DNA from 2 places in the Serinibacter salmoneus genome. Region 1 is predicted to be linked to the other one. Evidence: riboswitches for the same ligand, from Rfam matches in the RefSeq annotation. Region 1 holds a riboswitch; the other holds the start of a gene.
What was found. Region 1 has a riboswitch for S-adenosylmethionine ahead of ATL40_RS01575 (rhodanese-like domain-containing protein). Riboswitches for the same ligand answer to the same signal wherever they lie in the genome.

Region 1 (11,593 bases):
CGCTGCCCGCGTTGCGGCTGGCCCCGGCGCCGATCTTGTCGGCGATGACCAGCACGTCCTCCTGCCCGAAGTCGTGCAGACGGTCGGCGGCGCAGTACCCGGCCGATCCGGTGCCGACCACCAGGGTGTTCACGGTGAGCACGGGCACGGCCCGACCGCCGATGGTCATGGTCTCGGGTGCCGCGGCGGCGAGGGTCTCGCCGGCGGGGGCGTGGTCGATGGGCTCGAGGTACTCGGCGCTGGTGGTGGCCACGGTGACTCCTGCGGTTCGGGGCCTGCGGCGGGCGGCACTGCCCGCCGCAGGCGTCTGGATGGGGGCCTAGAGGGTGGGGATGTGCATCCCGCCGTCGATGTTGATGATGTCCCCGGTGGAGTACGGCATCTGCCCCGAGGCGAGGACCGCGACGGCGCCGCCCACGTCCGAGGGCACCCCCCACCGGGCGATGGGCGCGTTCCCGTCGGCGAAGAACTTGTCGTACTTCTCCGTCACGCCCGCGGTCATGTCGGTGACGACGATTCCGGGGCGCACCTCGTAGACCACGATGCCCTCGGGTGCCAGGCGCACCGCGAAGAGCTTGGTGGCCATGGCCACGCCCGCCTTGGACAGGCAGTACTCGCCGCGGTTGATGCTCGCGGTCACGGCCGAGGTGGAGGAGACGTTGATGATCGTGGCGACGGGCCGGGTCGGGGGCTCCGGCAGCGCCTCGAGGTCACCGCGCAACGCGATCACCCGGTTGGCGAATGCCTGGGTGAGGAAGTACGGGCCGCGCAGGTTGATCCCGATCACGCGGTCGAAGCTCTCCGGTTCGGCGTCGAGGATGTCCGCGCGCACGCTGGGCGCGACACCCGCATTGTTCACCAGGAGGTCCAGCCGACCCCAGGCCGCCACCGCGTCCGCCACGTACCGCTGGTGGTCCTCCTGCTCGGCCACGCTCCCGCGCACGTAGCGCACCGCGGTGGGGTCACCGGCAAGATCACACAGCCCCTCGAGCACGTCGGTGGGCTCCTCGCGGGTGGCGAGGATCGAGACGTTGTAGCCCTCCGCCACCAGGCGGCGCGAGACGCCGAGACCGATGCCGCGGTTGCCGCCGGTGACCAGGGCAACCGGACGTTGGCTGGGTGCGGTGCCCCGCGAGGTGGCGGTGGTCTCGGCTGTCATCGGTGACTCCAGGTGCTCGAGGCGGTACGGTAAGCGCTATCCAAGCACGGGCGACGGGACAATGTCCATGCCCCACCGCCCGGGCGCCCGCCCACTCGCCGCTCACGACCCACCGCTCGCCATCCACGACCCACGGAGCCACCGCTCCGCTCACCCCGCCACCACGGCCCCTCGCCTCGCCCCACCGGGCAAGTCGCCGCCGTGGCCCCTCGCGAACCGGAGGCCCCTCGATGACCCAGCCCCACGCCGTGGTCCTGTCCGGAACCGGCCGCTACAGCGACCCCTGGCACCCATTCCCCGAGACCTCCGCGCGGATCGCCGCGATCCTGCGCGAGATGGGCCTGAGCGCCGAGGTGGTGCCGACCACGCCGACCGCCGTGGCGGGCCTGGGCGAGCTGCACCTCCTGGTGGTGGACGCGGGAGGGGGCAACGCCGTCGACGGCCCCGATCCCGCGTGGGCGGACGCCTACGCGAGGCTGGAGGCGCTCCTGGCCGGCGGCGTTCCGCTGCTCGGCGTGCACGCCGGCGCGAACACCTTCACCGACCTGCCCGCCTACCGCGCGGCACTGGGCGGCCGCTGGGTGCCCGGGCTCTCCTTCCACCCCGAGCGGGGGGAGGCCACCTGGCACGCGATCGGGCACCACCCGATCGTCGCGGGACTGGAGACGATCACGAGCCACGACGACGAGCGCTACAGCGCCCTGGAGGTCGCCCCGGGCGGGACCGCCCTGCTCACCCACGTCGAGGAGGGCATCACCCACCTGTCAGGTTGGGCGCGCGAGGACCGACGCGGCCGGGCGGTCTACGACAGCCTCGGCCACTACGGGCCGAGCTACGACGCCCCGGACCGCGCCGAGCTGCTGCGGCGCGAAGTGGCCTGGCTGCTGGCCCCGTAACGGCCACCCCTTGCGGCGCGCCGCTGGGCGCCTAGACTGGCCGCATCACCACCAATGATGACGTCACCATAACTCCCCCCGCCTGGCCCCTCGGGCTCGATGCCCTCGGCTACGGCGGCGACTACAACCCCGAACAGTGGGACGAGGCCACGCGCGCGCAGGACATCGCCCTCATGCAGGAGGCGGGGGTCACGATGGTCTCCATCGCGATCTTCTCCTGGGCGCAGATCGAGCCGCGTGAGGGCGAGTTCGACTGGGCGTGGCTGGACGCCACCATGGACCGCCTGCACCAGGCCGGGATCCGCGCCGACCTGGCCACCGCCACCGCCAGCCCGCCGCCGTGGCTGACCCGCAAGCACCCCGAGATCCTCCCGCAGAAGGCCGACGGCACCGTCCTGTGGCCTGGCGGTCGCCAGCACTACCGGATCTCCTCCCCCAGCTACCGGCGCTATGCCGTGGCCATGACCCGGCGGATCGCCGAACGCTACGCGAACCACCCGGCCCTGGCGATGTGGCACATCGACAACGAGATCGGCTGCCACGTGCCGCACGAGTACTCAGACGACGCCGCGGTGGCCTTCCGGCGCTGGCTGCAGGGGCGTTACGGCACGATCGAGGCGCTGAACGACGCCTGGGGCACGGCCTTCTGGTCCCAGCGCTATGACTCCTTCGAGGAGATCCTCCCGCCGCGCAGCGCGCCCACGTTCCCCAACCCGGGTCAGCAGCTGGACTTCGCGCGCTACTCCTCCGACGAACTCTTCGACTACTACACCGCGCTGCGCGCCGTGCTCGCGGAGGTGACCCCGCACGTGCCATGCACCACCAACTTCATGGTGATGATGGACGCCGGCCCGATGGACTACGCGCGCTGGATGGACCGGGCGGGCCGCGAGCACGGGGCGAGCATCGACCTGGTCTCCAACGACCACTACATCTTCGCCCAGGACCCGCACCCGGAGCGCGAGCTGGCCTTCTCCGCCTCCCACGTGCGCTCGCTCGCTGGCGGGGCGCCGTGGCTGCTCATGGAGCACTCCACCTCCGCGGTGAACTGGCAGGGGCACAACCGCACGCGCACCACGGCGCAGTCCCACCGCCACTCCCTGGCCCACCTCGCGCACGGCGCCGACGGGCTGCTGTTCTTCCAGTGGCGCCAGTCCCGCGCCGGCGCCGAGAAGTACCACCCCGCGATGGTGCCGCACGCCGGCACGGACTCCGACGTCTGGCGTGGCACCGTGCGGCTGGGCGCGCTGCTGCGGGACATCGACGAGGTGCGCGGCTCGCGCGTGGCCGCGCGCGCCGCGGTGGTCTACGACTTCGACTCCACCTGGGCCGCGCGCCTGGACTCCCACCCCAGCGACTCGGTGCACCCGCGCCGCCAGGCCGTGCGGTTCCACCATGCGCTCGCGCGACACGGGGTGACGGCGGATGTGGTGCGCGCGAGCGACGACCTGTCCGGCTACGACCTCATCGTGCTGCCGGAGGTGTACCTGACCAGCGACGAGGCGGCGGCGAACGTGGCGGCCGCGGCCGAGCGCGGGGCGACGGTGCTGATCACGTACTTCTCCGGGATCGCGGACGAGCACGACCACGTGTTCCTGGGCGGCTACCCCGGCGCGTTCCGGGACCTGCTGGGCGTGCGCACCCAGGAGTGGTGGGCCCTGCAGCCGCAGGAGACCGTCACCCTCTCGGACGGCAGCACCGGGTCGGTGTGGTCGGAGAAGGTGGCCGCGGCCGAGGGCACCGAGGTGCTGCGGACCTTCGCCGGTGGCGATCTGGACGGGGTGCCGGCGCTGACCCGGCGGGCGGCCGGAGCGGGCTCCGCCTGGTACCTGGCGACACGCCTGGACGACGACGCGCTGCTGGCCCTGGCCGGTGAGCTGGTCGCCGACTCGGGCGTGGCACCGGTGGTCGGCGAGCTCCCGCCCTCGGTCGAGGTGACCCGCCGGGTCGGGGAGGCCGGGTCGTGGCTGTTCGTGCTGAACCACGGCGCCGAGGAGGCGGTCGTGGCGGCGAGCGGGACGGACCTGGTCTCGGGCATCGAGGCGACCGGATCGCTCACGGTGGCCGGCGGCGAGATCGCGGTGGTGCGCGAGGCCTGACCGGCACCGCCTCGCGCACGGCGGACCGGCTTCGCGCACGGCGGATACGCGAGGCCGGGCCGCCGCGGCGCCGGCATCACCGCAGGTCACGGACCTGCGCACTGGGCCTGCCCGCCACGCAGCCGCCATGCGCGAAGCCGATCCGCCGTGCGCGAAGCCGGATCGGGGCTACTCCCATCCCAACGGCAGCGCCTGCGCGAGGTCGTCGATGAGGTCGCGGGGGTCCTCCAGCCCCACCGAGAGCCGGATCGTGGTCTCGGCGATCCCCATCCGCTGCCGACCCTCGAACCCGGACTTCCAGTGCGTGGTCGTGGCCGGGTGGGTCACCAGCGACTTCGCGTCCCCCAGGTTGTTGGAGATGTCGATCAGCCGCAGCGCGTCCAGGAAGGCGAACGAGCGCGCCTTGCCGCCGGCGGGATCGCCCGGCCCGGCCAGGGTGAAGGTGACCACGGTGCCGCCAGCCGACTGCTGCGCCGTCGCGAGCGCATGCTGCGGGTGCGAGGGCAGGTAGGGGTAGCGCACCTGCGTCACCTCGCCCTGCTCCTCCAGCCAACGCGCGACCTGCAGGGCGCTCTCGCACTGCCGGGCCACGCGCAGGTCCATCGTCTCCAGGCCCTTGAGCAGGGTCCAGGCGTTGAACGGGCTCATGGTCGGGCCGGTGTTGCGCAGGAAGGTCTGCAGCGGGCCGTTGATGTAGTCCTCCCGGCCGAGCACCGCACCGCCCATCACGCGCCCCTGGCCGTCGATGTGCTTGGTGGCGGAGTAGACGACCACGTCCGCCCCCAGCGCGAGCGGGCGCTGCAGCGCCGGGGTCGCGAACACGTTGTCCACGATCACCGTGGCCCCTGCCGCGTGGGCGAGGGCGCTGACCGCGGGCAGGTCCACGATGTCCATCATCGGGTTGGACGGCGTCTCCACGAACACCACATCGGCGGGGCGGGCGAGCGCCGCGCGCCACTGTTCCACGTCGTGCGCGTCCACGTACTGGGTCTCGATGCCCCAGCCGGTGAACAGTTCGTCCAGCACCAGGAGGGTGGAGCCGAACATCGCCCGGCCCGCCACGATCCGCGAACCGGCCCTGGCCAGGCACGCCATCGAGGCGAACACCGCCGCCATCCCGGTCGCGGTCGCGAAGCACGCCTCCGCCCCCTCGATCAGGCGCAGCCGCTCCTCGAAGGCCGACGTGGTGGGGTTGGCGTAGCGGGTGTAGGTGAACCGGTCGAGCTCCCCGAGGAAGGCCGCCTCCGCATCCGCCGCCCGGGGGTAGACGTACCCCTGGGTGAGGAACAGCGGCTCGGCGGTCTCCTCGAAACCCGTGCGCTGCTGCCCGCCCCGGACCGCGAGCGTGGCGGGACGCAGCCCCTCCGGCAGGTCGACTCGGGGCCGCGGATCGGTCACGCCTGCCCCTCCCACGCGGTGGTGGGCAGGCCACTGCCGTGCCAGCCGGCGGCCGCACTGCTGTGCCCCTCGTAGCCCTCGGTCACGTTGTACGACGGCGTGAGGCCGGCCTGGGTGGCGACCTGCGCCGCCGCGGCACTGCGCCCGCCGGACCGGCACACGAACAGCACGGGGCGGTCGCCCTCCGGCGAGATCCCGGCCTGCTGCAGCAGGCCGAGGAAGTCCGAGTTCCACCCCATCGCGGTCTGGATCGGGGCGAGCACCACGCGGCGCCCGAGTGCGCTCAGATCGGGGATGCCGACCTCGCTCCACTCCCCCGGGGTGCGCACATCCACCAGCACGGCGTCCTCGTGGTTCTCCAGCAGCTCCCACGCCTCCGCGGGTGTGAGGTCGGCCTCGTACGCGCTCATCGCTCCTCCATCGGTCCCGGCGTGAGCACCCACACCCGCATCGTGGGGGGTTGCTGCGGCGTCGTCGAGCCAGGTCTCTCGGCCGCTCTGGATGGTGTCACCGGATCGTATCGCGCGCCGGGGAGGCCGCCCGAGCGGGAACTTCCCGATCTCGCAGGGCGTTCCCCCTTCGACCCGCGGGCCCCGTGCCGGCGATCCGGGCGCGAACTCGGGGAGGAATCAGGGGCGTCCCTGATGGCCAACCACCAGGAATGGCGAGCATCCTGGAGACATCGCCGGCGACGCCGTCGCCCGCTCACGAGCCACCACAGCAGGAGGAGACCATGACCGAGAACCCCACCCCCGAGACCGACACCCAGAACGCCTCCGAGAAGACGACCACCGAGGAGTTCACGGTCTCCGGGAAGAATGCCCTGAACAAGATCAAGGAGATCGTCGCGGCGGGGAACGTGCGCCGGATCATCCTGCACACCTCCTCCGGCAAGACCCTGCTGGAGATCCCGCTGAACGCGGGCGTTGCGGTGGTCGGCGTGGGTGCGTTGCTCGCGCCGTGGGTCGTTGCGATCGGCGTCGTCACGGCGCTGGTCACCTCCGTGTCCATCACGGTGGTGCGCGGCGAACCCCGCGTGGAGAGCGAGACGGAGGAGCCCGCGCCCGTCGCTGACGCGCACGACGCCTCCATCTGAGACACGCCCTGCGGGCCCGCGTGAGACGAACCACTCTCACCGGGCCCGCACTGCTGCCCCGACGGGCCTAGGCTGGAGCCATGGCTTCCCACTTTGATGTCGTCGTCCTCGGTGCTGGCCCTGGTGGCTACGTCGCCGCCATCCGCGCCGCCCAGCTCGGCAAGTCCGTGGCAGTGGTCGAGAAGAAGTACTGGGGTGGTGTCTGCCTCAACGTGGGCTGCATCCCCTCCAAGGCCCTGCTGAAGAATGCCGAGCTCGCCCACACGCTCACTCACGACAAGGCCAAGTACGGCATCGAGGGTGATGCCACCATGTCCTACGGCCCCACGCACAAGCGCAGCCGTCAGGTCTCGGCCGGCATCGTCAAGGGCGTCCACTTCCTGATGAAGAAGAACAAGATCAAGGAAGTCGACGGTTGGGGCACCCTGACCTCGGCGACCTCGATGGACGTGGCCCTCAACGACGGGGCCACCGAGCAACTCACTTTCGACAACCTCATCATCGCGACCGGATCGGTCACGCGGATGCTGCCGGGCGTCGAGGTCAGCAAGAACGTGGTCACCTATGAGGAGCAGATCCTCGACGACGAACTGCCGAACTCGATCATCATCGCCGGCTCCGGCGCGATCGGCGTGGAGTTCGCCTACGTCATGAAGAACTTCGGCGTGGACGTCACGATCGTGGAGTTCCTGGACCGCATGGTCCCCACGGAGGACGCGGACGTCTCCAAGGAACTGCTGAAGCACTACAAGAAGCTGGGCGTGAACGTGCTGCTGTCCACCAAGGTGGAGTCGGTGGAGGACACCGGGTCGGGCGTGAAGGTCACCGTCTCCTCCAAGGGTGAGAGCCGCGTGCTGGAGGCCGACAAGCTGCTCTCCGCGATTGGGTTCGCCCCGCGCACGCAGGGCTACGGCCTGGAGAAGACCGGCGTGGCCCTCACCGAGCGCGGCGCCATCGAGATCGACGACTTCATGCGCACCAACGTCCCGAACGTGTACGCGATCGGTGACGTGACCGCCAAGATGATGCTCGCCCATGTCGCCGAGGCGCAGGGCATCGTCGCCGCAGAGACCCTCGCAGGCGCCGAGACCATGTCGATCGACTACCGCTTCATCCCGCGCGCCACCTACTGCCACCCGCAGATCGGCTCGATGGGCCTCTCGGAGCAGCAGGCCAAGGACGCCGGCCACGAGATCAAGACCGCCACGTTCCCGTTCTCCGCGAACGGCAAGGCGATGGGCCTGGGCGACAGCGTCGGGTTCGTGAAGATCGTCGCGGACGCCGAGCACCACGAGATCCTCGGCGCCCACATGATCGGCCCGGACGTCACCGAGCTGCTCCCGGCGATCAACACCGCGCAGACCTGGGACCTCACCGCCGACGAGGTCTCCCGCGTCGTCTTCGCCCACCCGACCCTGGGCGAGGCCGTCAAGGAGGCCATGCACGGCATCGCGGGGCACATGATCAACTTCTGAGGCCAGTGCTCCCTCGCTGAGGGCGGTACACCCGCGCCGAGGTCCGCAAAGACCCGGCGTGTCCCGTGGGACACGCCGGGTCTTCGTGCATCCGACGCCCGGTGGACCGCCCTCAGCGAGAGCCGTCCGGGCGGCATGACGGGACATCGTGTGGCGCACTACGATCAGCAAGATGGCGGCACAACCACGGGTCTGCGCACGGCGTCGCATGCCTCGCGGAGCGCCATGACTCTCTCGGAGTACCTCGAGATCACCACCGCATCCGCCGAACGTCAGTGGCGCGAGATCACCGCCCGGGCGCCACGAACCGATGGCAAGCGAGGGGCGCCCTTCGTGCCGGTCGAGACTCTCCTGTGTGCCGCTGCCATGCACGTGGTGGAGTATTCGCGCCTCGGGAGTTCCACCATGCATCGCGCGGGCTCGCCAGCTCCCGAACTGGCTGCGCTCTTCCGCCGGCCTGTGAGCAGCATCATCGCCAAGATGAACAATCTCGACGGGAGTCGACCGCGTGGAGCAAAGTTCGACCTCTCCGTCGGCCTCGTCCTGACCGGCGACGCTCAGTTGATGACGGTGCTGTATCGACGACTTCTCCTCGCCGCACGCCGCGTCGGCATCGGCTATGACGCCCTACCGGACTTCCTCGGCCTTGAAGGTGGCGGCGAACTCAGCCTCCTGGGCCAAGACGAGTTGGACGACGGCGCGCTCGGTGACGTGCTCACACGCGAGCTTCCCCTGTGGCTCGAGCGCAGCCCCGACCAGTCGGAGAGCGTGACGGAGCGATACCTCTTGCAGTACCTGCGAGTGGGCCAGCACAGATTCGCGACCGGCGTACTGCAGAACTGCGGGAATGAGTGCGTGTTCTGCGGATTCGGCCTCGGGGACAGCGCCAAGCCCACGCTCTTGCGCGCTGGACACATCAAGCCATGGCGCGACTCCGATGGCCACGAACGCCTCGACATCACGAACGGCCTGGCCGCCTGTCCGACCCATGACGCAGCGTTCGATTCCGGGCTCATGACGGTGCGCTCCGACCCGCCGCACCTAGCGGTCACGCTGTCGGCGCGGATGAGGCACGCCGTCGAGACGAACGCTGCAGTCGCAACGACCTTCGGCCCTGCCGGGCTGCGGACTGACCTGCAAACGTCGGCGATGGCCGTGGTTCCCGCCGTCGAGTACCTCGACTGGCACGCAGCGCACGTCTTCGCCTGACGACGGCGCAGCCCGCCTCAGCGGTTACGCCGCCACAACTCGCCGCTGAGCGCCGCCGCGAAGGTGCACCACGCCGCGTAGCCGGCGAAGGCGCCGGCCCGCAGCCGACCGAGGTGAGCCGAGCGCCGCGCGAGGTCGGCCGCGCTGACGCCCAGCGCCAGTGACCCGATCGCCGAGGCACCCAGGCGGTGCCCGCGGAAGAACAGTCCGCACCACGCCGCATTGCCCACCAGGTTCACCGCGAGCGCCCACCGGAACGCGCGCCGGCGCGTGCGGGCGCGCTCCCCCACCGCGCCGTCCCGCTCGGCCTCCTCCCCCAGTTCCGCGAGGGTCGCCGTCGCCGCCACGGTGGTGGCGGTGTAGATCCCGTTCCACACCACGGGGATCACCCATCCGGGCGGCTGCCACGGCGGGGTGCGCAGGGAGGTGTACCACCGCGATCTCGGGTCCGTCAGCAGCGACCCGGCCACCGCCGTCGCCGCCACGGCCGCCCCCACCGCGGCCAGGGTGCGCCGCCAGCGGCCGGCGTCCACGGTGCGCAGCGCCCGGCGCACGGCCGCCTCGTATCCCAGCCGACCGCCGTCGGGCGCACCGAGCAGCTCGTCGGCGTCGTCGCGCCGGACCACCGCCTCGTGCACGAGGCTGCCCACCAGGGGCCGTGCCACCCCGGAGGCCACCGGGGTCACGAAGCCCACCCAGCCGCTGGCCAGGCGCGGTGTGAGCACCGGCACGGTGCGGATCCACCGGGGAACCAGCCCCGCGATCCGGGCGTACTCGCGCAACATGTCGCGGTAGGTCAGCACGTCCGAGCCGCCCACGTCGATCTCCCGGTTCACCTCGCTCGGCAGCGAGGCGGCGGCCACGAGGTAGTGCAGCACGTCGTCCACCGCGATGGGTTGGATCCGGTTGCGCAGCCACCGGGGCGCGACCATGGCGGGCAGACGCTCGGCGAGGTGGCGCAGCATGTCGAAGGACGCGCTGCCGTCCCCGATGACCACGCCCGCCTGGATCACCGCGGTGGGCACGCCGGAGTCCAGCAGGATCTCCCCCACCTGCACGCGCGAGCCCAGGTGCGCCGAGAGTTCCCCCTCGGGGTGCAGCCCGGAGAGGTAGACCACCCGGGAGATCCCCACCTCGGCCGCGGCCGCGGCGAAGGTCTTCGCGAGGGCGGCGTCGCGCGCCACGAAGTCCCCCTGGCCGTCCATGGAGTGCAGCAGGTAGTAGGCCACGTCCACGCCCGCCAGTGCCGCGCGCAGGTCCTCGGCCCGGGTGGCGTCACCCTGGGCCACCTCCACCTGTTCCCGCCATTCCCGACGGCGCAGCTTGCCCGGGTCCCGGACCAGCACCCTGACCTGGGCGCTGGCCTCGAGCAGCCGGGGCACGAGCAGGCCGCCGATGTAGCCGGTGGCGCCGGTGACGAGCACACGCTGACCGGTAAGGGTCGGTGTCATGGGCAGACTCCTTCGGGTCTCGGGTCTCACGGGACGAGCAGTCTCACAGCACGAGCGGGAGCAGCAGCAGCATCCCGCCGCTCCAGATGACGTGGGTGATGATCGGGCCGAGCACGCCGCCGGTCACCCGGCGCTGCAAGGCCGTGACGGCCCCGAGCACGAGCGCGGCGAAGGTGAGCAGCGGCACCCCCGCACCCACCGTGCTCAGGGCGTACAGCACCGCGCTGCCCGGCACGGCGATCCGTGCGGGCAGGGCGGCGTAGGCCGCGCCGCGGAAGAAGATCTCCTCGGCGACCCCGTTCACCGCGGTGACCAGCAGCACGATCCACCACCGGCCCTCACCCGCGTGGTCCAGCAGGTCCAGCACGTTCTGCCGCAGCCAGGGCATCTGGGCCACAGCCACGGCCCCCACGAGGAAGATGCCGAGCAGGCCGGTCCCGAGCACGAGCGACTGCACCACCGCCCGGCCGGGCTCCCCTCCCGAGCGTGTGGTGGAGTGCCCCAGGTGCAGCGGCCCCGAGGCGAACGCCCCCAGCACCCACAGCGCGGCGAGCGCGAGTGTGGCGGCGTAGAACGCGGGATCACCGGGCTCGATGCGCAGTGCCCACCACAGCAGCACGGCGCCGAGCACCAGGGTGATCGTCACCACGAGGCGGCGCCGCACACCGCGGCCACCGCTCGGCACCGCGCCGGGTGCCCGGGTGATGAGGGCGGCATCGAGGAAGCGACCGATCTCGCTGATCGCTGCGCGCACGGCACCACCTCCAGGTCGGGCCACTCCACGCTCGGCCACCTCCACACTAGGCACGC
Region 2 (11,593 bases), 1.5 Mb from region 1:
CCGGGGTGACGCGACGATCCGCCTTGAACGGCTGCAACCCGGTGGGGACGAAGACGACCTCGTCGAGCGCGAACTGCGCGGCGACCTCACTGGCCGCCACGAGGTGGCCGTGGTGGATGGGGTCGAACGTGCCACCCATCACGCCGACACGTCGCGACCCGGGGTCGCGCTGGCTGGGCACTGTCAGCGTCGACGCGTCCCGACGCTGCGGAAGGCATACGTCGCGAGCAGGAGCAGCAGGAGGACCGCGAGCGTGATGCCGCCGTAGAGCCACGGGTTGGGCCGCGTGGACTCCTCGTGCGCAACCTCGGCGAGCAGAACGAGCGTGCTGGTCATTCGGTCATCCTTCCCATCGGCCTCGAGACCTCCCCGTGCCGCACCAATCCTCCCATGAACCGCAACCCGGGCGCCGCCCGGTGTCGCCGGGGGTCTCAGGGGTCGACGCAGGGGGTGGCACAGGGGCTGGCGCAGGGGGACCTTGTACCCGGTTCGGAGCCCTCCCGAGCGCGGATGATTGATCCAGGCGCAAGGAACTCCGCCGCAGGCCCCCGGGTCGGCGGCGGCGGGTTGAGGCGAACTAGCGCCGGAGTGAGCCTCCCCGAGGCCCCGTCACCGCATCGCGGTGGCGGGGCCTCTTGCGTGCGGCGGGGGCGGCCGGCTGCGCGCCGTGCCGAGCCGCGCTTCGCGCACGGCGGGTCGCCTTCGCGGGCGGCGGATACGCGCGGCGCCGTTGGCGGGGCCGGCGCATCTACCCAGGTCACAGCGGTGCGGTGACGCCGGGACGATCGCAGAACCGCCGCGCGCGAAGCCCAACCGTCGTGCGCGAAGCCGACGGCGCCGGGTTCAGGGCCGGATGTGACCGTCGCCCTCGACCACCCACGTGGTGGTCGTGAGCTCCGCCAGGCCCATCGGGCCGCGGGCGTGCAGCTTCTGCGTGGAGATCCCCAGCTCGGCACCCAGGCCCAGCTGCCCGCCGTCGGTGAAGCGGCTGGAGGCATTCACCATCACGGCGGCGGAGTCCACGCCCTGCGTGAACCGCCGGGCCGCGGCGATGCTCGGGGTGCAGATCACCTCGGTGTGCCCGGAGGAGTAGGTGCGGATGTGCTCCAGCGCGGCCTCCATGTCCCCGACCACGCGCACCGCGATGTCCAGGCTGAGGTACTCCGTGGCCCAGTCCTCCGCAGTGGCGGGCACCACCCGGGCGCCCTCGGGGGCGTAGGAGGCGGCGACGTCGTCCGTGTGCAGCGTGACGTCCGCGCCGGCCAGGGCGGCGAGCGCCGCCGGGAGGAACTCCGCGGCCGCGTCCCGGTGCACCAGCAGGGTCTCCAGGGCGTTGCAGACGCCCACGCGCTGGGTCTTGCCGTTCATGAGGATCGCAACGGCCTGCGCCACGTCCGCGCCGGCGTCCACGTACAGGTGGCAGTTGCCCACGCCGGTCTCGATGACCGGCACCGTGGACTGCTCCACCACGGTCTGGATGAGGCTGGCTCCGCCGCGCGGCACCACCACGTCCACCAGGCCGCGGGCGCGCATGAGTTCCACTCCCCCGGGCCGGCCGTAGGCGTCCACGGAGGTCACCAGGTCGGCGGGCAGGCCCTGGGCGGCGAGCGCCTCGCGCAGCACCGCGATGATCGCCTCGTTGGAGCGGGCGGCGGCGCTCCCACCCCGCAGCACGACGGCGTTGCCCGACTTCAGCGCCAGGCCCGCCACGTCCACGGTCACGTTGGGGCGGGCCTCGTAGATCACGCCGACCACGCCGAGCGGCACCCGGGTCTGGCGCACCCGCAGGCCGTTGGGCAGGCTCTGGCCACGCACCACCTCACCGACGGGGTCCGCCAGGGCCGCGACCTCGCGCAGCGCGTCGGCGATTCCGGCGATGCGGGCCTCGTCCAGGCGCAGCCGGTCCACCAGGCCCGCGCTCATACCGGCGGCGCTCTCACGCTCCACGTCCTGCGCGTTGGCGGTGAGGATCTGCGGGGCGTGGGCCACGAGGGCGTCGGCGATCGCGAGCAGCGCGGCGTTCTTCTGCTCGCCGGTGGCGGCGGCGAGGGCCCGGGCGGCGACCTTGGCCTGGCGGGCGATCGCGTGCACACCCTCGCGCACCTCCGACTCGCTCGCCTGCGGCGGGCTGTCGGCCGTGGCTGCGGCGGCGGTGTACTCGGCCTGGGAGGTGTGCTGCGTGGACATGCTCACAGGGTAGGACGCCGCGCCCCGCGGCGGGCGCGGCGTCTCACCCGTCCCATCGCCGCCGCTATCACTTCCAGTCGGCCAGCGCGGCGTCCAGGGCCGCGTCCAGACCGGCGGAGGCCGGCAGCAGGTCCTCGGCCACGCCGTCGCCCTCCAACACCCCGAGGGAACGCAGCTCGGGGGCCAATTGGGTGGCCAGGGCGACCACATCGGTGGGCACGGAACCGGGGAGGATCACCACGCCGTCGACCGCCCCGGAGGCATACCAGGCCTGCAGTTCCTCGGCCACGCCGCGGGCGGTGCCGGCGATCGTGAGGGTGTCGGCCTGGGCGCCCAGGTCGCGCAGCAGGTCGGCGCGGAAGAGGGCGGAGGCGGCGTCGTCCCCGATCACGGTGATGGCGTCGACGACCACGCGCACGTCATCGGGGTTGCGGCCGGCCTGGGTGGCGGCGGTGCGGATGGCGGTGCGCCACTCGCGGGCCTCCGCGATGGTGCTGACGCGCAGGCGCACCACGTCGGAGTGGCGGCCGGCGACCACGGCGGTGGCGCGGTCGGTCGGGGCGGTCACCAGCAGCGGGCGGCGCCCGCCGGTGTTGGCGTCCCTGTTCGCGGCCCAGACGCGGCGGATCTCCTCGTGCACTCCGCCGGCGGTGGTGCTGATCGGCACCTGCCAGCCGCCGTTGCCGCCGGTGCGGGCGTGGATGCCGGCCACGGCGCGAGCCAGGCGGACCGGGTCGATGAACCCGGCGGGCAGGGCGGGGGCGATCGCGGGGCCGTCGGTGAGGTGGCCCTCGGCGCCGAGGCGGGAGGCGAGCACGGCCGGGTCGAGCCAGGCGTCCTGACGGGAGGTGTCCTCCAGGCGGAAGGACTCCCCCACGGTGACGAGCTCGACCCCGGCCTCGCGGGCCAGGTCGAGGTACTCGGCGACGTCGGTCAGGGAGACCTTCTCGCCGGTGCGGGCGGTGGCGCGCCGCTGCACGCTGGCCTTCGCGCCAAGGGTGGTGAGGTCGAGGCCGAGAGTGAAGCGGGTGCTGGTGGTTGCAGACATGAGAGTGGTCCTGGTTCTCCTGCGCGGGGCAGGGGCGATGTGTGGGGGCACGCGCGCTCGCTCGCGCCATTTGGGCGCGGGGCGCATCGGGGTGCGCCTGAGGTGCGCGGCGGCGTGCCGGGGTTGTGTGGGTACGACGACGGTGGGGGCTGGTCTGGCCAGCAGGTGCGAGGAGCCCGTGGGCCTAGTCGCTGAACCGCACCGCCGTCAGCGCATACACAGGCATGCCATCGGCATGCCACACATCGAGGACGTGGTGGAGTGTCGCAGGGTTGGGGTCTGCACTCGCGTTGCCATCGTGTCCAGTTCCTTCGGGGTTCCCCGCCGTGGCGGGGTGAGCGCTTGCACTGGCAGGTAGCCAGCGCCTGGTCGTCACCCGGGGCACCCCGCCGCAGAGGAGGGTTGCCGGCCAGCTAGCCGGGGCTGTGTGCTGGCACTCAAGACCGTGACGCTCACGCTAGGGCGGATTGAGTTGTCGTGTCAACTCTCTGCGCGTGTGACGCGCACCGCGTGTTCCACCCTCTCGTCCATCATGTGGAACGCCTCACGAACCCCTGCACGTGGACCTGTGACGGTCGTAGTTTCGATGCATGAGCCCGTCAGCCCCCTGCAGCACGCGGCAGCGCCCCGCCGAGGCCGTGGACGCCACCGCGTTCAAGGACCTCTTCCGCCGCCACCCGGCCGGGGTGGCGATCGTGACGCTGGAGGGCCCCGACGGCCCCGTCGGATTCACCGCCACCTCGGTGATCTCGGTGTCCGCCGAACCGGCCTACCTGGCCTTCTCCATCGCCCAGGCTTCCTCCTCCTATGGCGCGCTCGCGACGGCGTCCAGCGCCGTGGTCTCCTTCCTCGCCCAGGACCAGGCCGAGTTGTCGGTGCGGTTCGCGACCTCCGGGATCGACCGGTTCGCCGACCAGCACGTGGCCTACCTCCCCACCGGCGAGCCGCGCCTCGCCGACGTCGACTCCTGGGCCCGGATCGAGCTCACGGAGCGGGTGACCGCCGGGTCCTCGCTGTTGGTGGTGGGCCGGGTCACCGACCTGGTTGACGACGGCGCAGCCGACCCGGGCGCACCGGCCCGCCTGGTGTACGTGGACCGGACCTATCACCGAGCGGACGCCGCGAGTCAGATCGCGCCGTAGCGCGCAGGCGTGCGGGCGTGCGGGCGTGCGGCCTTCGGGGCCGGTGTTCAGTGCGGCTCTCGGGGCCGTTGTCCACAGGGCGTGATGCCCGTTCCCCCACACCACGCGGATTCCCCCTAGCCTGACGACCACCGGCTATCGAGGGGGACGCGATGACGCTTGGCACGATTCGACCGCGCGGATGGACTGTCCGCCTGACCGCAGCCGGGCTGGCCGTGGGGCTGCTCGGCGCCTGCTCCGGCGGGGACGACGCCGTCGAGACCACGGCACCCGAGACCACCACGGCCACCAGCGCGGAACCGACGACCGCCGAGCCCACCACCCAGGAGCCCACTGAGACGGACTCCCCCACGCCCACGGAGTCCCCCAGCTCCGAATGGACCGAGGAGGAGCAGGCCCTCATCGAGGAGGCCGAAGCTGCCTACCTCGCTGGGCTCGCGGCCTACAACGACGCCGCCCAGGAGGGATTCAGCGAGCAATCCGGGATCGACGAGGTGATGTCGTACTACACGGGCGAAGCGAGGAACATCATCGCGCGCGAGATCTCCCTCTACGTCGAGCAGCAAAGGGTCCTCGTCGGGGCGGTTCGCGCTGACGGTATCGAGCCGATCGCCGTCAGCCCGGAGTCCGTGTCTCTCCGGGTGTGCACGGACACGACCGAGATGGACTATCTGATTGCCGGAGAACCGTCTGAGGGACGCGGCCAGCGCATCGAGATTGTCGAGACGCTACAGCGGGGAGAGTCCCAGGTTGTCTGGGAGATTTCCGCCTCCGAGATCGAGGAAGGCGCCTTGTGCTGAGTCGGGCACTGGTCACGCTGCTGAGCGTGATCCTCGCAGCAGTGATCGGCGCTCCGTCTGCGCACGCAGACGCCAGCGGAGATTGCGACGCAAACGGCCGCTTTGCAAACTGCGACCTCGACTCGCGAGCTCCATGGCAACCGCCACCGGAAAACGCCATCACTCCAATAATCGAGGACGGAGAGTCCGGTGATCCCGGAAAGCCTCGGGTTTGCCGATCCAACTCAACACGAGTGGAGATACCGTGCGAGGTGGGCGGTCTAGTTTGGCTCTCGTCCTCCAACTGCTACGTCGACCCAGTGCCCGTGAGTCTCGATGCGGACGGCAACGGCGGGATGTTCCGGTGCTACATCGGCGGCCCCGAGCAAGGTGCGGGCGCCAACTTCATCCTGATCTCATTGCCGGTCGCGCCACCGGCGACGACACCGCCGTCCCCAGCGTTGCTGGCGCAACGCGCGGTCGACTCGATGCAGTTACGGGCGATCGACATCGGCATGGCGCCCGAGCCCGACAACGCCGACCCGAACATCCTCATCCGCATGCCCAACCAGGTCTTCGCGGCCGACTCCGGCCCCGAGACCACCGGCCCGAACTCAGCCGAGGCCTCCGCCGGCGGCATCACCGTCACCGCGACCGCTGAACTCGCCTCGGTCACGGTCGACCCGGGCGACGGCAGCGCCACCACCCCCTGCACCACCGACCAACTCTCCACCAGCACCCGCGCCCTCGAGGGCGCCGACGTCTGCTCGGTGGTCTGGGAACGCACCAGCACCGCGCAGCCCGGCGGAACCTACGACCTCGCCGTCACCTCCAGCTGGCAAGTCGAATGGAGCGGCGGCGGCGAGGCCGGAACGATAGCGTTCGACCTCGTCAACACCCGCCCCGTCGCCGTCATCGACCGCAAGGTCAACCTCGTCCCATGAACAACAAGGGAAGGGGCCTGCAGCGATCACTCGAATCCCGCGACCAGGCCTTGCCCCTCCTTTGACCGGAACAGAAGTTCACCGGACGAGGCCGCTGATTGCGTCGACGTCACCGCCAGGCCTCGGCCGTGATTCTGCCTTGCGTGCGCGAAAATGCGCCATGTGCAGTTGTGGTGGGCATACTGATTCCGAGCGCGCTCAGTCCGGGTGATGGCGCATCTTATTCACCCGAGCGAAGGCCACCTGAGGCCCCCTTGTATCGTCACCACACTCCGCGAGCTCGCCATTTCTGCACAAGTTCGTCCTCGATGATTTGCTCCGTGAGTCGAGATTGGCTGTCAAGCGAGAAAGTCCCACTGAAGTCGCGCCGCAGGATCCCGATCGCCGGGATAAGGAGATAGCGGACAGCCGCAGGGTGCCGCCAAAGATCTGCAGACGTGACAGAACCAATCACGGCAACAACGGCACGACCCTCTCGCATCGGAAGCGACGACCTCGAGAGCGCCGCAGCCAAGGTCTCAGCAGCAACATTGAACGCCAAGGGGTCTGCCACTTCTTTGATGGTTTTGACCGTGTTTCCAGACCTTGCGCGAGGATGACGCACCTCTTTGAACACCGTCGACTGCGAACCGGGGAACGCAGCAATGTCTGACGATCTCGGCGCTGCTGTCGGGCGGGTCTTGTCCCAAGCACCGAGAGTCGCGGCGAGAGCACTACTCCAGAAGAAACCGCTTGCCCGATCGGGTCGACCCGCGAAGGCCTGAACCTGTCTAGCGACGTCACTCCAGCTCGTTCGGCAGGTCAAGCCCTCCAATAAGGGCACCCAGTCAACCTTGCTCGACTTCGGAATCAAGTGAACGATGCGAAGGACATCCCGCACCGCAACATCGACGATGCGCTGCTCGATCTGCGAACACTGCTTCTGCGGAGTCGCAGATGCAACCGGCTGCCAGTCCTTCCTACGGACGGACTCGCCAGCGACTGGGTCGGCGGAGACACTTCTGAAGGGAGAGCCGAACAGTCTCGTGAGCTCGGCGTCGAACTTCTCGGGCTTTCCACACGACTTGAAGGCGGCCATCAAGATGTTCTTCTGATGCACCATTCCCACGCAGTGACAGTTGCACCCGACCCGCTTGGCACTCTGGCACGGCGCGCTGTGATTCACGGGGGCTGGCTGAGCGGTCATGATGCACGGGTCCTCACTGCCCCTCGGGAGGGGCCACCTCTAATGATCCCAAATTGTTCCTGAGCGCCGATACTACACTCACTCCCCCTCTAAGGTCATCATGAACTCCCAGCGTCCAGTTACCGTCGGGCAGGGGTCGTGGTGAGCCTGCGCCTTCGTTGCCGCGTGTCGCCGTACTCGCCTCGGTCACGGTCGACCCAGGCGACGGCAGCGCCACCATCCCCTGCACCACCACACAACTCTCCACAGCGTGCGCGCCCTCGAGGGACTCGACATCTGCTCGATGGGCTGGGAGCGCACCAGCACTGCGCAGCCCGGCGGAACCTACGACCTCACCGTCACCTCCAGCTGGCAAGTCGAATGGAGCGGCGGCGGCGAAGCCGGAACGATGGCGTTCGACCTCGTCAACACCCGCCCCGTCGCCGTCATCGACCGCAAGGTCAACCTCGTCCCCTGACCAGAGGCTTGGCCGCATCATCACCGACCCTCCCCGCCGCGGGCCCCGCGGAGTAGCCTGCATGGCACCTGCCGCAGGGAGTGCAGGATGGCTCATAGGACACGGTTCGGCCGCGCAGGCGCTGCGCGCACGAGGAGTGCCAGGTGCGCGACCCGCGCGTCGTGCGCCACGCTCGCGGCCGTCGCGACCCTCGCCACCACGGCGTGCACCCCGGGTGAGCCCTCCTCGTCAGCGCCACCCACGCCGTCGGCCAGCGCGCCGTCGGCCCTCACGCCGTCCCCCGACCCCAGCACGATCGCCATCGGCACCTGGTGGAACGCCGACGAACTCGCCTTCATCGCCGAGGCCACCGCCTTCTACCGCGCCACCTTCGATCAGCTCATCGCGGGCATGCAGCGCCGCTACGCGGACCCCGAGCACGTCGCCGCCCTCGTCGCGGTGCACACCGCCAAGGCGCGCGAGGACCTGCTGGAGGAGATCCGCCTCGCCCGGGAGGACGACCTCACCCTGATCGGCACCCCGCGCCTGACCCACACCGCCGTGCGCTCCCTGGTGGCCTCCCCGGTGGTGTCCGCGATCGTGCTCGAGGTCTGCGTCGACTGGTCGCCCACCGGCAGCGGCCGCGCCGTCGAGCCGCTGACCGTCACGATCATGCGCTCCGCCGACGGCGCCCTGCGCATCCGCGCCATCCAGGGCGCCGACGACGTGCCCTGCCCGGCTCGCGGCGACCCCTTACGCCCGGGCACACCCCAGGAGTAGCGTTCCGGGCACATGCTGCAGGGGGTGCAGGATGACTCGCAGGACGGGAACCGGCCGCGGGGGTGCGGCACTCGCGACATGCGCAGGCATCGTCGTCGGCATCCTCGCGGCCTGCACCCCGGGTGCCGATCCCACCCCGAGCCAGCCCGCGCCGTCGGCCACCTCCACCGCAACGGTCGCGCCGACCCAGTCCGCGGGCCCCTGGTGGAACGAGGAACAGCGCGCGTTCCTGGAGCAGGCCACCGCCTTCTACCTCGACCTGCACGAGCGCTATCTCCTGGCGATGGCGACCGGGTTCGCCGACGAGGGCAACACCGCCGCGCTCCTGGCGGCGCACGCCGACCAGGCCCGGGAGGCCCTGCTGACCGAGCAGCGCCAGGCACTGGAGGACGAGCTCACCTTCGCGGGCAAACCCGAGATCGCGATCCTGGGGGCCTCCTCGCTGAACCTCACCGACTACGTCTCCGGGGTGGTGCTCGAGGTGTGCCTGGACTGGTCGCCCGTGCAGTTCACCGTGCGAGGCGAACCCGTCGAGCAGGGCGAGCTGGGCGTCACGCAACTGCGCGAGTCGATCGTCCGAGCGCCCGACGGCACGCTGCGGCTGCACGCCAGCGAGCCGGTGGACGACCTGGATTGTCCATGAGCCACCGGTCCGCGGCCGCGACATTCACCGCCGGGACCCTCACCGCCGGGATACTGAGCGCCGGAATGCTGAGCGCCGGGATGCTGCTGGGCTGCACGCCGGGCGCTCCGCCCCCAGCACCGCAGCCATGGATCGCACCCGCCACGAACGCGCCCACCCACTCCCCGGTGGGGACCTCCACCGGCCGAGGCACACCGGTGGCCGTCGACGACGCCGTCGCCTTCACCCTGGAGACGCTCGCGCTCTACGTTGCGGGGGCGCAGACCGGCTTCGAGGAGGGCACGACGGCGCAACTCACCTCCCGCCACGCCGGCGCCTCGGCCGCGCAGCTGGCGGAGGAGATCGCGCACCTGCGCCGGGAGGGCGTGCGTCTTCACGGGGAACCGGCCGTCACCAGGGTGCAGGTCGCTGCGGCGCGCCGGAGCACCTGGCACCAGGAGCGCGCCGAGGACGGCACGCTCCTCGCCTCCGCCTGGCACGAGCGGATCGTGGTGGACCTCTGCCTGGACTGGGCGGACACGGAGATCCTGCGCACGGGAGACGGCTGGGGGCGGCACGGCCTCGGCGCCGAGAGCGCCCGGTACACGCTCACCCGCGTGCAGGGCGGGGATTTCGCCGTGCGCGAGCATCAACCCGCGCCGGAGGCGACCTGCTGAGCCGTGCGCCGGGAACCCGCCCGACCCCGCCTGGCCCCACCTCACTCGGCGCCCTCAGCGCGTGCGGTGCACCTTCGGCCGCAGCACCACGAGGTCGTCGCGGTGCACCACGGGCCGGTCGGCGCCGAACCGCTCCCGCAGCACGCCGCTCGAGAGGCCCAGCCGCTCCGGGAGTTCCTCGCTGCCGTAACCCGCGAGTCCGCGCGCCACCACCGACCCCGTGGGGGTGAGCAGTTCCACCGGGTCGCCGGGGTCGAAGGTCCCCGAGACGTCCACCACGCCCGCGGCGAGCAGGGACCGCTTGCCGTCCGTGATCGCCGCCACCGCGCCGTCGTCCAGCATCAGCGACCCGCGGGTGGAGGCCGCGTGCGCGAGCCACAGCCGCCGGGTCCGGGGCCGCGCATGCGTCGCCTCGAACCAGGTGCCCACGTCCTGACCCGCCAGGGCCGGCGCGATGTCCCGCGCCGCGGCCACCAGGGTCGGGATCCCGGCGCCGGTGGCCGTCATGGCGGCCTCCACCTTGGTGGTCATGCCGCCGGTCCCCACGCCACTACCGCGCTGGGAGACCTCCACGCCGTCCAGCTCGCCGGGGTGGGCGACCACGGAGATCCGCCGCGAATCCGCCAGCCGCGGGTGCCCGGTGTAGAGGGCATCCACATCGGTGAGCAGCACCAGCGCATCGGCCTGCACCACGTGCGCCACCAGCGCGGCGAGCCGGTCGTTGTCGCCGAACCGGATCTCGTCCGTGGCCACCGTGTCGTTCTCGTTGATGACCGGCACCATGCCGAGCGCGAGCAGCCGCTCCAGCGCCCGCTGCCCGTTCTTGTACTGGGCGCGCCGGATCACGTCCTCCGCGGTCAGCAGCACCTGCGCCACCGTCAGCCCGTGCGCGGCGAACGCGCGGGTGTAGTGCGCCACGAGCAGCCCCTGCCCCACGCTCGCCGCCGCCTGCTGCGTGGCCAGGTCCCGCGGCCGCGTCGTCAGGCCCAGCGGCGCGAGCCCCGCGGCGATCGCGCCGGAGGAGACCAGCACCACCTGGGTGCCCGCGGCGAAGCGACCCGCCACCGCATCGGCGACGGCGGTCACCGCCCCCGAGTCCAGTCCGCCACCGGAGGCGTCGGTCAGCGAGGACGAACCGATCTTCACCACGATGCGGCGGGCGCCGCGCAGGGCGGCGCGGCTCACGAGTCGTCGCCCTCGACGTCCGGGTCGGCCCACACCCCGAGGTCCCGCTCGCGCTCCAAGCGCTCGCGCGCCGCGGCGTCCGAGGCCATCCGGGCGGCGTACTGCTCGCGCCGCTCCCCCGTGGTGCGGCGCTGCGGACCGTCCAGACGGATATCCGTCCCGCGCGGGGCCAGCAGCTCCGCGCCGGTGGCGATCGTGGGCTCCCAGTCGAAGACCACACCGCCCTGCACGTCCCCGATCACCACGGTGTCGCCGGGCAGTGCACCCGCCTTCGCGAGCTGCTCCTCCACACCGATCCGCGCGAGCCGGTCCGCGAGGTAGCCCACGGCCTCGTCGTTGGCGAAGTCGGTCTGACGCACCCACCGCTCGGGCTTGGAGCCGCGCACCTGGTAGGCCTCGCCGTCCGGCGTCTTCACGCGCTTGACGGAGAACTCCGCCTCGTCCCGGCCCCGGGGGCGCAGCACCACGGGTGCGGCCTCGGGTTCGGGGCGCTCCGCCCGCACCTTGGCGACCAGCTCCGCCAGGGCGAAGGAGAACTGCCGCAGCCCGGCGTGGGAGACCGAGGAGATCTCGAACACCCGGTAGCCGCGCGCCTCCAGGTCCGGGC

Region 2: linked by a shared signal. The riboswitch ahead of ATL40_RS08330 (LLM class flavin-dependent oxidoreductase) and the one ahead of ATL40_RS01575 (rhodanese-like domain-containing protein) in region 1 are both predicted to bind S-adenosylmethionine.

The regions. Positions count from the first base shown of each region.
Region 1 is NZ_PDJD01000001.1:398,825-410,417, reverse strand. It holds gene ATL40_RS01600 (FAD-binding protein) at 1-253, opposite strand, end outside; gene ATL40_RS01595 (3-ketoacyl-ACP reductase) at 320-1,159, opposite strand; gene ATL40_RS01590 (ThuA domain-containing protein) at 1,390-2,055, shown strand; gene ATL40_RS01585 (beta-galactosidase) at 2,100-4,154, shown strand; gene ATL40_RS01580 (O-succinylhomoserine sulfhydrylase) at 4,323-5,552, opposite strand; gene ATL40_RS01575 (rhodanese-like domain-containing protein) at 5,549-5,962, opposite strand; SAM riboswitch class I at 5,967-6,060, opposite strand; gene ATL40_RS01570 (DUF4342 domain-containing protein) at 6,286-6,648, shown strand; gene lpdA (dihydrolipoyl dehydrogenase) at 6,729-8,123, shown strand; gene ATL40_RS01560 (HNH endonuclease) at 8,274-9,332, shown strand; gene ATL40_RS01555 (tryptophan-rich sensory protein) at 9,350-10,783, opposite strand; gene ATL40_RS01550 (CPBP family intramembrane glutamic endopeptidase) at 10,827-11,537, opposite strand.
Region 2 is NZ_PDJD01000001.1:1,853,187-1,864,779, forward strand. It holds gene nadD (nicotinate-nucleotide adenylyltransferase) at 1-181, opposite strand, end outside; gene ATL40_RS15000 (hypothetical protein) at 184-336, opposite strand; gene ATL40_RS08325 (glutamate-5-semialdehyde dehydrogenase) at 844-2,187, opposite strand; gene ATL40_RS08330 (LLM class flavin-dependent oxidoreductase) at 2,255-3,235, opposite strand; SAM riboswitch class IV at 3,569-3,680, opposite strand; gene ATL40_RS08335 (flavin reductase family protein) at 3,826-4,377, shown strand; gene ATL40_RS08340 (hypothetical protein) at 4,530-5,177, shown strand; gene ATL40_RS08345 (hypothetical protein) at 5,483-6,100, shown strand; gene ATL40_RS14715 (hypothetical protein) at 6,363-7,208, opposite strand; gene ATL40_RS14720 (hypothetical protein) at 7,537-7,743, shown strand; gene ATL40_RS08350 (hypothetical protein) at 7,831-8,502, shown strand; gene ATL40_RS08355 (hypothetical protein) at 8,534-9,145, shown strand; gene ATL40_RS08360 (hypothetical protein) at 9,142-9,801, shown strand; gene proB (glutamate 5-kinase) at 9,856-10,986, opposite strand; gene obgE (GTPase ObgE) at 10,983-11,593, opposite strand, start outside.